DNA from 4 places in the Streptomyces camelliae genome. Region 4 is predicted to be linked to each of the others. Evidence: riboswitches for the same ligand, from Rfam matches in the RefSeq annotation. Region 4 holds a riboswitch; each other region holds the start of a gene.

Region 1 (3,240 bases), 1.4 Mb from region 4:
CGAGCGGATCGTGCGTGCCGAGGCGCCGGACGGCAGCCCGGTCCTCACCGTCCGCACCCATGGCGGCCGTACCGAGCGGCTCACCGCCGACCACGTCATCGCGGCCACCGGGTACCGCGTCGCCGTCGCGGCGATGGACTTCCTCGGCCACGGACTGCGCACCCGGCTCGCGGTGAGCCGCGGCACGCCGAAACTGGGCCCCGGTTGCGTCTCCTCCGTGCCCGGCCTGTACTTCACGGGCCTGCCGGCAGCGTCGTCGTACGGCCCGGTGATGCGGTTCGTCTGCGGCACGGAGTTCGCCTCCCCGCGCCTGGCGCGACACCTCGCCGCGGCCCACGGCTGACTCCCGCGCCGGCCACCGCACCGCGAACAGGAGGACGACACACACCACTTGGGGGTGATGAGCACGTAAGTACGCAGCACGACAAGATGAGTCGGACCGGCGTCGCATCCGTATTCTCTGATCATGGCAGCCTCCCCCGCATATGCACTCATCGCGACTGACCTGGACGGAACGCTGCTGCGCGGCGACGACACGGTCTCCGGCCGGTCGCTCGCCGCGCTCGCGCGGGTGGTGCGCGCCGGTGCGCGCCACCTGGTGGTGACGGGCCGGCCGGCCCCGCGGGTACGGCCGCTGCTCGCGCACCTCGGCTGTACGGGGCTCGCGGTGTGCGGGCAGGGCGCGCAGGTCTACGACGCCGCGGCGGGCCGGCTGCTGTGGTCGGTGCGGCTGGACCGGGAACTGGCGGAGGAGGCGCTCGGCAAGATCGAGGCGGAGGTGGGGGAGGTCTTCGCCGCTGTCGATCAGGACGGTGTCGACGGGCTCACACTGATCGAGCCCGGGTACCGCATGCCGCACCCGACCCTGCCCGCGGTGGGGGTCGGCCGACGTGACGACCTGTGGCGCAGGCCCATCAGCAAGGTGCTGCTGCGCCATGCGGCCCTGTCCGACGACGAGTTGGCGGCCGTGGCGCGCGCGGTGGTGGGTTCGCTGGCGACGGTCACCATGTCGGGGCCGGGGACCGTGGAGCTCCAGCCGTGCGGGGTGACCAAGGCGACCGGGCTGGCGCTGGCCGCCGACCGGCTGGGGATCGCGCCGGAACGGGCGCTGGCGTTCGGGGACATGCCCAATGACATCCCGATGTTCGAGTGGGCCGGGCACGGGGTGGCGATGGCCGATGCGCACCCGGAACTCAAGGCGGTGGCCGACGAGATCACCTCGTCGAACGAGGACGACGGCATCGCCGTCGTCCTCGAACGACTCTTCCCGGTCGGCTGACGGCCGCGCGACTCCGACGGTCGGACGACCGCCCGGCGGCTGTCAGGGCGACTGCCGGGCTGTCGTCAGGGCGACTGCCGGGCTGTCGTCGGGGCGACCGCCGTGCCGCTGTCGGAGCGACCGCCGTGCGGCCGTCAGTACGCGCTGTGGACGTTGTCGATCGAGCCGTAGCGCGCGGCGGCGTAGTTGCAGGCCGCGGTGATGTTGGCGACCGGGTCGTAGATGTTGAACGAGGTGCCGGCCACGTGGTACGCGTTGAAGGTCGGGTCGATGACCTGGAGCAGGCCCTTGGACGGGATGCCCCGGGCCGCGTTGGAGTCCCAGTTGTTGATGGCCCACGGGTTGCCCGAGGACTCCCGGATGATGTTGCGGTAGATGCCGTGGTAGGAGCCCGGGATGCCCTTCTGGGCCATGATCGCGAGCGACTTGTGGATCCAGCCGTTGAGGTTGTTCGGGTACCCGGCAAGGGTGGTGGAGGACACCTTGGTGGCCTTCTTCGCCGGGGCGGCGGAGGCGCTGGTGGCGCCGATGAGCGGCAGGGCGAGGACGGCGGCACCGGTGCCGACGACGGCGAGGGTGCGGGCGAGGCGGTTGGCCCGGGGACGGCGGTGACGAGCGGCAGCACGCATGGGGATGTTCCTCTCCGTCGCCTGCGAGGTGAGCTGTCGGGTTCGGGCGGGGAGGTGCCCGGCCGCACCTTCGCGAGAAGGCACGGCTTCACCCCTAGCCGTTCCGGTGCGACGCGTGTCGTCCGGTCCGGCGGCTTACCTGGGTCCCCCGCTCCTGCCGTACGAAATGGGTTCGTGGATGGTCATGCGGGCGGCGGCAGGATTCGGCGTCCGCCCGACGGCCCGGAACGTATGCGAGAGCACATGTCGGGAACAAGTACTGGATTCACACAACGCACCATTTGACCTTGATGTGTGCCCTATGGGGTACTTGATCCTTTGCGGTTGCCAACCCTCAACTTGCCGACCGGGCAAGGGGAGGGAGGGTGCTCGGTGGCCGGGATGCCGGATGGGGGAGCGTGACCCAACTCACGAAATAGCAAACCCTGTCAAATCGGACATGGCGGATTCCGGGGTTGGGGTGAGAGCTGGGTGTGAGGTGGCCGGTGGACAGCCTGGGGGTGACCCGGGGGTGACCTGGGGGTGCCTCCCGGAACCTGTGACGCGATGCCCGTCGTTGTCGTGTATGTCCGCGGGTGTGCGCGGGGTGGGATGGAGGCGTTACTCCGCTCGCCCCCCGGTTCGCGACAAAGCGCAAGGCTTCCTGTTAAGTCGATAGATGTCCGTTCTTATCATCCGATCACACGCATACCGGCCATGATCCAATACCACCCGGGCTGGACCGGTGGGCGCTATCGGTGATCGAAACAGGACCGGATACGCTGACTTGAGTGATGGCAGCGACCTATCGACAAACCGTGTAATCGCCAGCAGACACCAGCAGACAGGAGACCCCTCGTGACCGTCGTCGGGCCGTTCGGGCTGAGCGTGCGGGACCAGGCTCTCGAAGCCGATGTCCAGGCCGGATTGGCGGCTGTCGAGGAAGGCTTGCTCGAAGCCACCAAGAGTGAGGTTCCGTTCATCACGGAGGCCGCGCAGCACCTGGTACGGGCCGGCGGGAAGCGGTTCCGGCCGCTGCTCGTGATGCTCGCGGCCCAGTTCGGCGACCGTTACGCGCCGGGCATCGTGCCGTCGGCCGTCGTCGTGGAGCTGACGCATCTGGCCACGCTGTACCACGACGACGTCATGGACGAGGCGGCCGTGCGGCGCGGTGTGGACAGCGCCAACACCCGCTGGGGCAACTCCGTCGCGGTCCTCACCGGCGACTTCCTGTTCGCCCGCGCCTCCCAGATCCTCGCCGACCTCGGGCCCGAGGCGGTCCGGGTGCAGGCCCTCGCGTTCGAGCGGCTGGTCACGGGCCAGATCCTGGAGACCGCCGGCCCCTCCGACGGC
Region 2 (3,240 bases), 3.0 Mb from region 4:
ATACGTTCACCCATCAGCGTGGCGACAGGCATCACCCGCCGCGCCGGCCCTGCTGTCGCACGAAAGGTTTCCGCATGCTCACCGGGAACGGTCGTCACCGTCGCCCCCGTCAGGCTCCGGCCCTCCTCGTCGCAGCCGGAGTGACCGGCTCCGCCATCGCCATCCCGCTGCTCGGCGCCGCGAGCGCCAGCGCCGCCGACGGCACCACGTGGGACAAGGTCGCCGAGTGCGAGAGTGGAGGTTCCTGGAGCGCGGACACCGGCAACGGGTACTACGGCGGCCTGCAGATATCGCAGGACGACTGGGACAAGTACGGCGGCACGCAGTACGCCACGAGCGCCGACCAGGCCAGCCGCTCCCAGCAGATCGCCGTCGCCGAGAAGATCCTCGCCGACCAGGGCACCAAGCCGTGGACCATGTGCGCGCTGACCGCCGGGCTGACCTCCAACTCGGGTTCGGTCGACGTCGACACGGGCGTCGGGGGCTCCGGCAGCAGCGCGGGGTCGGGCGGCGGCTCCGGATCGGCCGACAGCTCCGACTCGTCCGGTCTGTCGGATTCATCCTCTTCTGGTGCCGGTTCCGGCTCCGGCTCGGGGTCCCAGTCCGGTTCGAAGTCCGGCTCCGGTACGGACTCTTCGCCGGGTTCCAGCACCTCGACGGCCCCGGTGCAGGGCGGCGGGGCCGGCAAGGCGCAGGGTGCGGGCGGTGGCTCCACCGAGAGTGGCAGCCCCAAGTCGGACAAGACCGACAAGGCGGGTACATCCGGTTCCTCGGGTTCGACCGGTTCCGCCGGTTCCAGCGGCTCCCCTGCTGGCGGGAACTCGCCGGGGAGTGACAGCTCGCCCGCGACCACCCCCGGGACCGACGAGTCGGACAATTCCCAGCAGAGTGTCGGTTCTTGGAGTCTCGTCGACACCGGAGCCCTCAGCAGTGGCGGACGTCACCGTGGCGACAGTGCGGACGAAAGCCTCACAAACGGTCAGAATGGCCAGCCCTCCGGCCGTCACGCGAACCCCCAGCCGGACACCTACACCGTCCACGAGGGTGACACCCTCGCCTCCATCGCCGACTCCCTTGGCGTCCACGGCGGATGGCATGCGCTCTACGACGACAACAAGAGCGTCGTCGGCGCCGACCCGAACCACATCACCGCCGGTCAGACCCTGGAAGTGCGTCACGAAACGGACGCGTAGCAGGGGGATTTGACGCCCTGATTGATAGCTAAATGTCCGGTTTGGCGAAAGTGTGGGATGAGTCTCAGAAGCCCTGATCGTCTTTGAAATTCCGTCGATCCCGTGTCTACGGTCAGGACCGCTCGTCACCACGAGCCCCGGCAGCCGCAACGCCGAATCCTGCCAGCGGTCGTCCGGGAACAGTCGTCGCGTCATGCGCCGTAGGCAGGAGCGGGGGACCCAAGGTAGGCGCCGGAACCGGCAGTTGAGGCTGCCGGCACCGGCTTGGGGTGAAGCCGCAGGCCCGCGACAGCGGGCGTGCGACCGGGCAACTCAACCGGCCCGAACCCGACAGCTCACCTCGCAGGCGTCGGTGAGGGGATCGATCCATGCTGTTTTCCGGCAAGGGCAAGCACCGTCGCCCGTCCAAGGCCGTCCGTGTCGTCGCGCTCGCCGGTGTCACCGGTGCCGCTGTCGCCGCCCCGCTGATGGCGGCCGGCAACGCCTCCGCCGCCACCGCCTCCGAGTGGGACGCGGTCGCCCAGTGCGAGTCGGGCGGCAACTGGTCCATCAACACCGGCAACGGCTTCTACGGCGGCCTGCAGTTCACCAACTCCACCTGGGCCGCGTACGGCGGCACCGCCTACGCCGCGCGCGCCGACCTCGCCACCAAGGCGCAGCAGATAGCCGTCGCCGAGAAGGTCCTCGCGGGCCAGGGCAAGGGCGCCTGGCCGGTCTGCGGCACGGGCCTGTCCTCCGCCGCGTACAACGGCTCCGCCCCCACCACCTCGTCGAAGACGACCGCGCCGAGCACGAGCAGCGGCACCGCCACCCGCTCCACCGACCAGCAGGCCGCCACCCGCTCCACCACGCGCACCGCGCCCTCGGCGAGCAAGACCGTCACCACCCCGACCGGCAAGACGGTCAAGAAGGGCGACGGCGAGTACAAGGTCGTCAAGGGTGACACCCTCAGCGCCATCGCCGAGAAGCACCACGTCGCCGGCGGCTGGCAGAAGCTGTTCAAGCTGAACAAGGACATCGTCCAGGACGCGGACCTCATCTACCCGGGTCAGCAGCTGCACCTGAAGTGACATCCGGCTCCGGCCGGACGCACAGTGCTCTCACAACCCCTCCCCCCACACTGAAGCCCCCGTGAGGGCCACCCCCGTCCCCACGGGCTCCCCGCCCCGGCGCGTGTTCCCCCGTACGCGCCGGGGCGGGGTTTTCATGTCCGCTCCTGTTTCCCCTCCCGTTTCCCCGTTCTTCACCCCCACCCCCCTTTGTTCCGCTCATGAACAATGAGTACCGTCTGCATGTCCCTCCCCGTCCACGGGGCGGTCGGTCGGTGGCCGACAGCCCCGGGACGGTTAGGCTCTAGTCGCAAGGCACAGCCGTAAGGCAGACAGCCCCGCACTTCCAGCGTCACATCCAAGAAGGAGATGCTCGTGCCGTCCATCGACGTCGTCGTAGCCCGGGAAATCCTGGACTCCCGAGGCAACCCCACGGTCGAGGTCGAGGTCGGCCTCGACGACGGCAGCACGGGTCGTGCCGCCGTCCCGTCCGGCGCCTCGACCGGTGCCTTCGAGGCCATCGAGCTGCGCGACGGTGACCCGAACCGCTACCAGGGCAAGGGTGTCGAGAAGGCCGTCCTCGCCGTCATCGAGCAGATCGGCCCGGAGCTGGTCGGCTACGACGCCACCGAGCAGCGCCTGATCGACCAGGCCATGTTCGACCTGGACGCCACCGACAACAAGGGCTCCCTCGGCGCCAACGCCATCCTCGGCGTCTCCCTCGCCGTCGCCCACGCCGCCTCCGAGGCCAGCGACCTGCCGCTGTTCCGCTACCTGGGCGGCCCGAACGCGCACCTGCTGCCGGTGCCGATGATGAACATCCTGAACGGCGGCTCGCACGCCGACTCCAACGTGGACATCCAGGAGTTCATGATCGCCCCGATCGGCGCGGAGTCCTTCTCCGAGGCCCTGCGCTGGGGTGCCGAGGTCTACCACACGCTGAAGAAGGTCCTGAAGAGCAAGGGCCTGGCCACCGGCCTCGGCGACGAGGGCGGCTT
Region 3 (3,240 bases), 1.2 Mb from region 4:
TTGGCGGCGCTCAGAATGGTCTGCGTGGAGCGGTAGTTCTGCTCCAGCAGGATCGTCGTCGCGTCCGGGTAGTCCTCCTCGAACTGGAGGATGTTGCGGATCGTCGCGCCCCGGAAGGCGTAGATCGACTGGTCCGCGTCACCGACCACGCACAGCTCGGCGGGCGGGAGGTCGTGCTCGCTCGGCGGAGCGTCCTCGTCGTGGGTGCCGGTGCCGACGAGTTCGCGGACGAGCGCGTACTGGGCGTGGTTGGTGTCCTGGTACTCGTCGACCAGGACGTGCCGGAAGCGGCGGCGGTAGTGCTCGGCGACGTCCGGAAAGGCGCGCAGCAGGTTGACCGTCGTCATGATCAGGTCGTCGAAGTCGAGGGCGTTGGCCTCGCGCAGCCGCGACTGGTAGAGCGCGTAGGCCTGCGCGAGGGTCTTCTCGAAGCCGTCGGCGGCCTGCGCGGCGAAGTCCTCCTCGTCGATCAGCTCGTTCTTGAGGTTGCTGATCTTGGCGCTGAAGGACTTGGGCGGGAAGCGCTTGGGGTCGAGGTCCAGGTCACGGCAGACCAGGGCCATCAGGCGCTTGCTGTCGGCGGCGTCGTAGATCGAGAACGACGACGTGAAGCCGAGCTTCTTGCTCTCGCGGCGCAGGATGCGCACGCACGCGCTGTGGAAGGTCATGACCCACATCGCGTTGGCGCGCGGGCCGACGAGCTGCTCGACGCGCTCCTTCATCTCGCCCGCGGCCTTGTTGGTGAAGGTGATCGCGAGGATCTGGCCCGGGTGCACATGCCGCTCGGCGAGCAGGTGGGCGATGCGGTGGGTGAGCACGCGGGTCTTGCCGGAGCCGGCACCGGCGACGATGAGCAGCGGGGAGCCGGCGTGCACGACCGCGGCGCGCTGGTTGTCGTTCAGCCCCTCCAGGAGCGCCGCCGCGTCCAGCGCGGGGCGCGGGGCGCCGTCGCGGTAGTAGGCGTCCCGGTCCGGCGGCGCGTCGAACTTCCCGCCGAACAGATCGTCCGGAAGCGGTTCCGGAGCATGATCGTCCTCGGGCGGCGGCGGGGGTTCCTCCTCGTGCCCGCGCGGGGGCTGGAGGTCCGCCAGGAAGCTGTCGTCAAAGAGGCTGCTCATCGCTCTCCGAGTCTAGGGCGCCCCACCGACAACCGGTCGCCGTCCCGGGAAGAAGGTCGCGCGAGCAGAGCGGCGAACCCCCTCACGCAGCGGAATCACTCGATGACGTGGACGTGATCCCGGCGCCGGATCACGAAAATGTATCGGACATATCACGCACCAACCTTCACACCAGTCACACGAGTTGGCTAGGTTGCCGTCGGGTCGCGTGCGCGGCCCCCGCCGAGTCCGGCGCCTCCCGTAAGGGGGGCCGGAGCCGGGGACCCACCGAATCTCCGGGGTGAATCGGCCGACTCCCGTCCGGGACGACGCCGTAGGGCAACCCTTCCGAACCTCCGCCCGAACCCGACAGCTAACCCGGTAGGCGGCCCACTGGAAGGAGTCGCCTCCCTTGGCGTCGCACCGCAAGTCGCGTCCCGGCGGGACCACCGGAGTGGGTCTGCGCACCCCGGCCCTCGCCACCGCCGCCCTCACCTCCATAGCCATGCTGTCCCAGACGGCCGAGGCCGCCCCCGGTACGGACCACACCCGGCCGAGCCTGGAGGAGGTGGAGAAGAAGGTCGACGACCTCTACCGGCAGGCGGAGTCGGCGACCGAGAAGTACGACGCGGCCACGGAGCGCACCGGCAAGCAGCGCGGGCGGGTCGACGCGCTCCGGGACGAGGTCGCCCGCCGCACCGCCCGCCTCAACAAGGCCCGCGACGAGCTGGGCTCCTTCGCCGCGGCCCAGTACCGCACCGGCGCCGCCGCCCCCGACACGGCCACCTTCCTGCTCGCGGACAACCCGCAGGACTACTTCGACCAGACCCAGCTGATGAGCCGGCTGACCACGCGCGAGAAGAGCGCGGTCGACGCCTACATCGACGAGCAGGCCTCCACCATGAAGAAGCGGCGGGAGGCCGCGCAGAGCCTGCAGACGCTGACCGAGTCGCAGCACGAGCTGCAGACCGCCAAGTCCACCGTCCAGCAGAAGCTCGCCTCCGCGCGCGAGCTGCTGTCGCAGCTGACGGCCCAGGAGAAGGCGCGGCTGGCCGCCATCGAGCGGGAGAAGCAGCAGGAGGCGGCGCGCAAGGCGGCCGAGCTGGCGAAGCAGCAGGCCGAAGCCCAGCAGAAGACCACCTCGTCCGGCTCATCCAGCCCGACCGGCTCCGCCTCTTCCGGATCCTCCGGGTCCGCCGGCTCGTACGACACGAAGGCCGCCAAGGCCATCGCCTTCGCCCGCGCCCAGATCGGCAAGCCGTACGTGTGGGGCGCCACCGGGCCGGACTCCTACGACTGCTCGGGCCTCACCCAGGCCGCCTGGAAGGCCGCCGGCGTCACGCTCCCGCGCACCACGTACGACCAGGTCAACGCCGGGACCACGGTGTCCCTGGCCGACGCGCGCCCGGGGGACCTGATCTTCTTCTACGACGACATCAGCCACGTCGGTCTCTACATCGGCAACGGCATGATGATCCACGCCCCGAAGCCGGGCGCGTACGTCCGTGAGGAGTCGGTGTACTACGGCGGGGAATCGATCATCCACAGCGTGGTCCGCCCGGGCTGACGCCTACCGGGTCAGGTCCACAGAACGGCGATGAAGATGTTCGTCATGGTCAGCAGGCCGACGACCCCGAAGGCGCCCTTGTCGACCTTCTCCTCGTCGCGCTTCACATAGACCAGCCCGAGAATCACGATCAGCAGGGCCAGCTTCACACCGATCTTGATGGTGTTCACGTGGTGGTCGTCGGCCTGGTTGAGGCCGACGAGGGCCACCCCGGTGACGAGCATGGTCAGCGCACCGTGCAGCATCCCGGGGACGAAGCGAGCCGTGCCCTGCCCCATCGCCTTCATCTGGGTGAGGAAACCGCCGAGCAGCGCGGCGATGCCAATGATGTGCAGGCCGACGAAGAGATGGATGAGTACGTCCATGGGGCCGGAGCCTAATTCGTCGGTAACAGCCCCAAGGACGGCAGGGTGCCGTTCCCGGGGTGTTCGAGTGGTGAGGGCCGTCACGCCTTGTCGGAGCTGGCCTCGCGAGGCCTCTGGTCAGACCGCGCGGCCGGCCTGACCAGGGGTGTACCGGCCCCCTGTCATCGGGCCCGGCCGCGGCCGACATGGATCATGCATTTATGCGGTCCAT
Region 4 (3,240 bases):
ACGGGCTGCCGCAGGCCTGGGCGAGCGTCTCGTGGAACCAGCCGCCCAGCGAGCGCAGATCCTCGCTGCTGCCCCGTCGGGCCCGCTCCTGACCCAGCCTCACCAGGCCGCGCAGCACCTTGAGATGCGCCTCCGTGCGCCGCTGGGCGGCCCGGGCGGCCCCGAGCGGCTCCAGGAGCATGCGCATCTCCAGCAGGTCGGCGGCCTCCTGCTCGGTCGGCTCGGCCACGCACGCGCCCGCGTGCCGGCGCGTCACCACGAAGCCCTCCGCCTCCAGAGTGCGCAGCGCCTCGCGGACGGGGACGCGCGAGACGCCGTAACGACGCGCCAGGACTTCCTCGGTCAGCCGGCTGCCGCGCTCGTAGACACCGGCGACGATGTCGTCCCGGATCGCCGTGCATACCGAGTGCGCCGGAATACGCATGACCGACCTCCGCCTTAATCCCCGTGAAACGTCGACGATGGACGTGTGTTCCGTGACTCTATTCCAATGAGCCGGAATTTCCGACGGCGGGCCGGAATCCATGGAGGTTTTTTGGACAGACCTCCGGCGGACAGCGTGAAAAACGGCGAAAGCCCCGGCTCGATGAGCCGGGGCCGCGGATGCCGTGCGCGGGTGGGTCAGACGTTCACGCCGTGCTTGCGGAGATAGGCGACGGGGTCGACGTCCGAGCCGTAGTCGGGGGTGGTCCGGGCCTCGAAGTGGAGGTGCGGCCCGGTGACGTTGCCGGTCGCGCCGGACAGGCCGATCTGCTGGCCCGGGGTGACCTGCTGGCCCACCGTGACCCCGATGGACGACAGGTGGCCGTACTGGGTGTACATGCCGTCGGCCATCCGGATCACGATCTGGTTGCCGTACGCGCCGCCCCAGCCGGTGGAGACGACAGTGCCGGAACCGACCGCGTGGACGGGCGTGCCGCTGGCCGCGTGGAAGTCGATGCCGGTGTGCGAACCGGAGGACCACAGGGAGCTGCTGGCCTTGTAGCCCGTGGAGACGTACGAGTCGGTGATCGGGGCGACGAAGCGGTTCAGCCGCTCGCGCTCGGCCTCGCGGATCTCCTGGGCCCGCTCGGCCGCGGCCTGCTCGGCCGCCTTCTGCTCCGCGGCCCGCTGCTGGGCGGCGGCCTGCGCGTCGATGTTCGCGGCGATGTCGTCGCCCACGGTGATCACCGGGGTGAGGCCGGTCTGCTCGGGGGAGTTCTGGGCGGCGAACGCCGGGGCGGCCGCGAGGGTGCCGACGACTCCGGTGGTGAGGGCCGCGATACCGGCCGCCTGAGCGGTGGTGCGCTTGACCCGGCCGGGCTTGCGATGCTTCCCGGAGGCGCACATGAACGCCATGAAGTGGCTGGTCCTTTCCTTCCCTCTCGCCTGCCGGGTTAGCTGACGGGTTCGGAGCAGGAAGGTCTCCTACGGCCCCCACGCGCACGCGTGGGCGTCCGATTCACCCCAAGGGACCTGGGTCCCCGGCTCCCCTGGCTCGCGCCGTACGGGGACTCGGCGATGGCTGTCCGGTGCCGCGGGTGCGGCGCACTGCCTGACGAACAGCCCGGACGACGCTAGGCGGGCCCGTCGGTGATCCCCAAACCGATCCGGGTTTTTGTAGCGCATCCCACAGGGCAGACAGGCAACCTCCGCCCCAAATCGGGCATCTGAGGCGGGAAGCGGAACAGCAAGGGGCCCTGACGGCCCGTAAGCCGTCAGGGCCCCACGCATGCGCGTGCGTTACTCGGCCGCCACCACGGTGACGTCGCCGATGCCGAGCGCCTCCACCGGCGCCTTGATCTGGGCGGCGTCACCGACGAGGACGGTCACCAGGCGGTCCACCGGGAAGGCGTTCACGACGGCCGCCGTGGCCTCCACCGTGCCCGTCGCGGCCAGCTGCTGGTACAGCGTCGCCTGGAAGTCGTCGGGCAGGTGCTGCTCGACCTGGTCGGCCAGCGTGCTCGCGACGGCCGCCGCCGTCTCGTACTTCAGCGGCGCCACCCCGACGAGGTTCTGCACGGCCACGTCCCGCTCGGCGTCGGTCAGGCCGTCCGCCGCGAGGGTGCGCAGCACCTTCCACAGGTCCTCCAGCGCGGGACCGGTGTTCGGCGTGTCCACCGAGCCGCTGATGGCGAGCATGGAGATGCCCGTGCCGTCCGCGGCGGAACGCAGGACCTGGCCGAACGCGCGCACACCGTAGGTGTAGCCCTTCTCCTCGCGCAGGACGCGGTCCAGGCGGGAGGTGAGGGTGCCGCCGAGGCAGTAGGTGCCGAGCACCTGGGCGGGCCACACGCGGTCGTGCCGGTCGGGGCCGACGCGGCCGATGAGCAGCTGCGTCTGGACGGCGCCGGGCCGGTCCACGATGACCACGCGCCCGGTGTCGTCGGCGCTCACCGACGGCACCGTACGGGCCGCGCCCGGGGTGCCCGTCCAGGCGCCAAGGGTCTCGCCGAGCAGCGCGTCCAGGTCGACGCCGGTCAGGTCGCCGACCACGACCGCGGTGGCCGTGGCGGGGCGGACGTGGCGGTCGTAGAAGGCGCGTACGGCGGCCGCGTCGATCTTCTCGACCGTGTCCTCGGTGCCCTGGCGCGGGCGCGACATGCGCGAGCTCGCCGGGAACAGTTCCTTGGAGAGCTCCTTGGCGGCCCGGCGGGAGGGGTTGGCCAGCTCGTGCGGGATCTCGTCCAGGCGGTTGCGGACCAGCCGCTCGACCTCGCTCTCGGCGAACGCGGGCGCGCGCAGGGCGTCGGCGAGCAGGCCGAGGCCCTTGGCCAGCCGGGAGGCGGGCACCTCCAGGCTGAGCCGGACGCCCGGGTGGTCGGCGTGCGCGTCGAGCGTGGCGCCCGCGCGCTCCAGCTCGGCGGCGAACTCCTCGGCGGAGTGCTTGTCGGTGCCCTCCGAGAAGGCCCGCGCCATGATCGTGCCGACGCCGTCCAGGCCGGCCGGCTCGGCGTCCAGGGGCGCGTCGAGCAGCACCTCGACGGCGACGACCTGCTGGCCGGGGCGGTGGCAGCGCAGCACCGTCAGGCCGTTGTCCAGCGCGCCGCGCTCGGGGGCCGGGAACGCCCACGGCTTGGCGTCGCCGGGCTGGGGCTGGGGGTGGAAGTCCATGGTGGCGAGCTCGGTCACTTGGCCGTCTCCTCGTTCTCGTTGCCGGCCTCTACGGTCGCTTCCTGCTCCGGGTCCTCGCCGCGCCCCGCTTCCTCGGTGTGCTCGGCGGACTCGGCGGACAGCGGCTCGTAGACGAGGACCGCGCGG

What was found. A riboswitch is a leader RNA that binds a small molecule or an ion and turns the genes downstream of it on or off. The one in region 4 is predicted to bind cyclic di-AMP.
Region 1: linked by a shared signal. The riboswitch ahead of O1G22_RS17555 (transglycosylase SLT domain-containing protein) and the one ahead of O1G22_RS11125 (M23 family metallopeptidase) in region 4 are both predicted to bind cyclic di-AMP.
Region 2: linked by a shared signal. The riboswitch ahead of O1G22_RS24975 (transglycosylase family protein) and the one ahead of O1G22_RS11125 (M23 family metallopeptidase) in region 4 are both predicted to bind cyclic di-AMP.
Region 3: linked by a shared signal. The riboswitch ahead of O1G22_RS16550 (C40 family peptidase) and the one ahead of O1G22_RS11125 (M23 family metallopeptidase) in region 4 are both predicted to bind cyclic di-AMP.

Annotation. Positions count from the first base shown of each region.
Region 1 is NZ_CP115300.1:3,872,626-3,875,865, reverse strand. Features, by position in the region: gene O1G22_RS17565 (FAD-dependent oxidoreductase) at 1-343, shown strand, start outside; gene O1G22_RS17560 (HAD family hydrolase) at 467-1,279, shown strand; gene O1G22_RS17555 (transglycosylase SLT domain-containing protein) at 1,414-1,908, opposite strand; cyclic di-AMP (ydaO/yuaA leader) riboswitch at 1,912-2,091, opposite strand; gene O1G22_RS17550 (polyprenyl synthetase family protein) at 2,746-3,240, shown strand, end outside.
Region 2 is NZ_CP115300.1:5,448,588-5,451,827, forward strand. Features, by position in the region: gene O1G22_RS24970 (LysM peptidoglycan-binding domain-containing protein) at 75-1,193, shown strand; cyclic di-AMP (ydaO/yuaA leader) riboswitch at 1,380-1,557, shown strand; gene O1G22_RS24975 (transglycosylase family protein) at 1,562-2,263, shown strand; gene eno (phosphopyruvate hydratase) at 2,612-3,240, shown strand, end outside.
Region 3 is NZ_CP115300.1:3,670,571-3,673,810, forward strand. Features, by position in the region: gene pcrA (DNA helicase PcrA) at 1-1,118, opposite strand, end outside; cyclic di-AMP (ydaO/yuaA leader) riboswitch at 1,341-1,502, shown strand; gene O1G22_RS16550 (C40 family peptidase) at 1,510-2,664, shown strand; gene O1G22_RS16555 (hypothetical protein) at 2,676-3,029, opposite strand.
Region 4 is NZ_CP115300.1:2,462,977-2,466,216, forward strand. Features, by position in the region: gene O1G22_RS11120 (GntR family transcriptional regulator) at 1-424, opposite strand, end outside; gene O1G22_RS11125 (M23 family metallopeptidase) at 622-1,338, opposite strand; cyclic di-AMP (ydaO/yuaA leader) riboswitch at 1,351-1,510, opposite strand; gene O1G22_RS11130 (M16 family metallopeptidase) at 1,723-3,111, opposite strand; gene O1G22_RS11135 (M16 family metallopeptidase) at 3,108-3,240, opposite strand, start outside.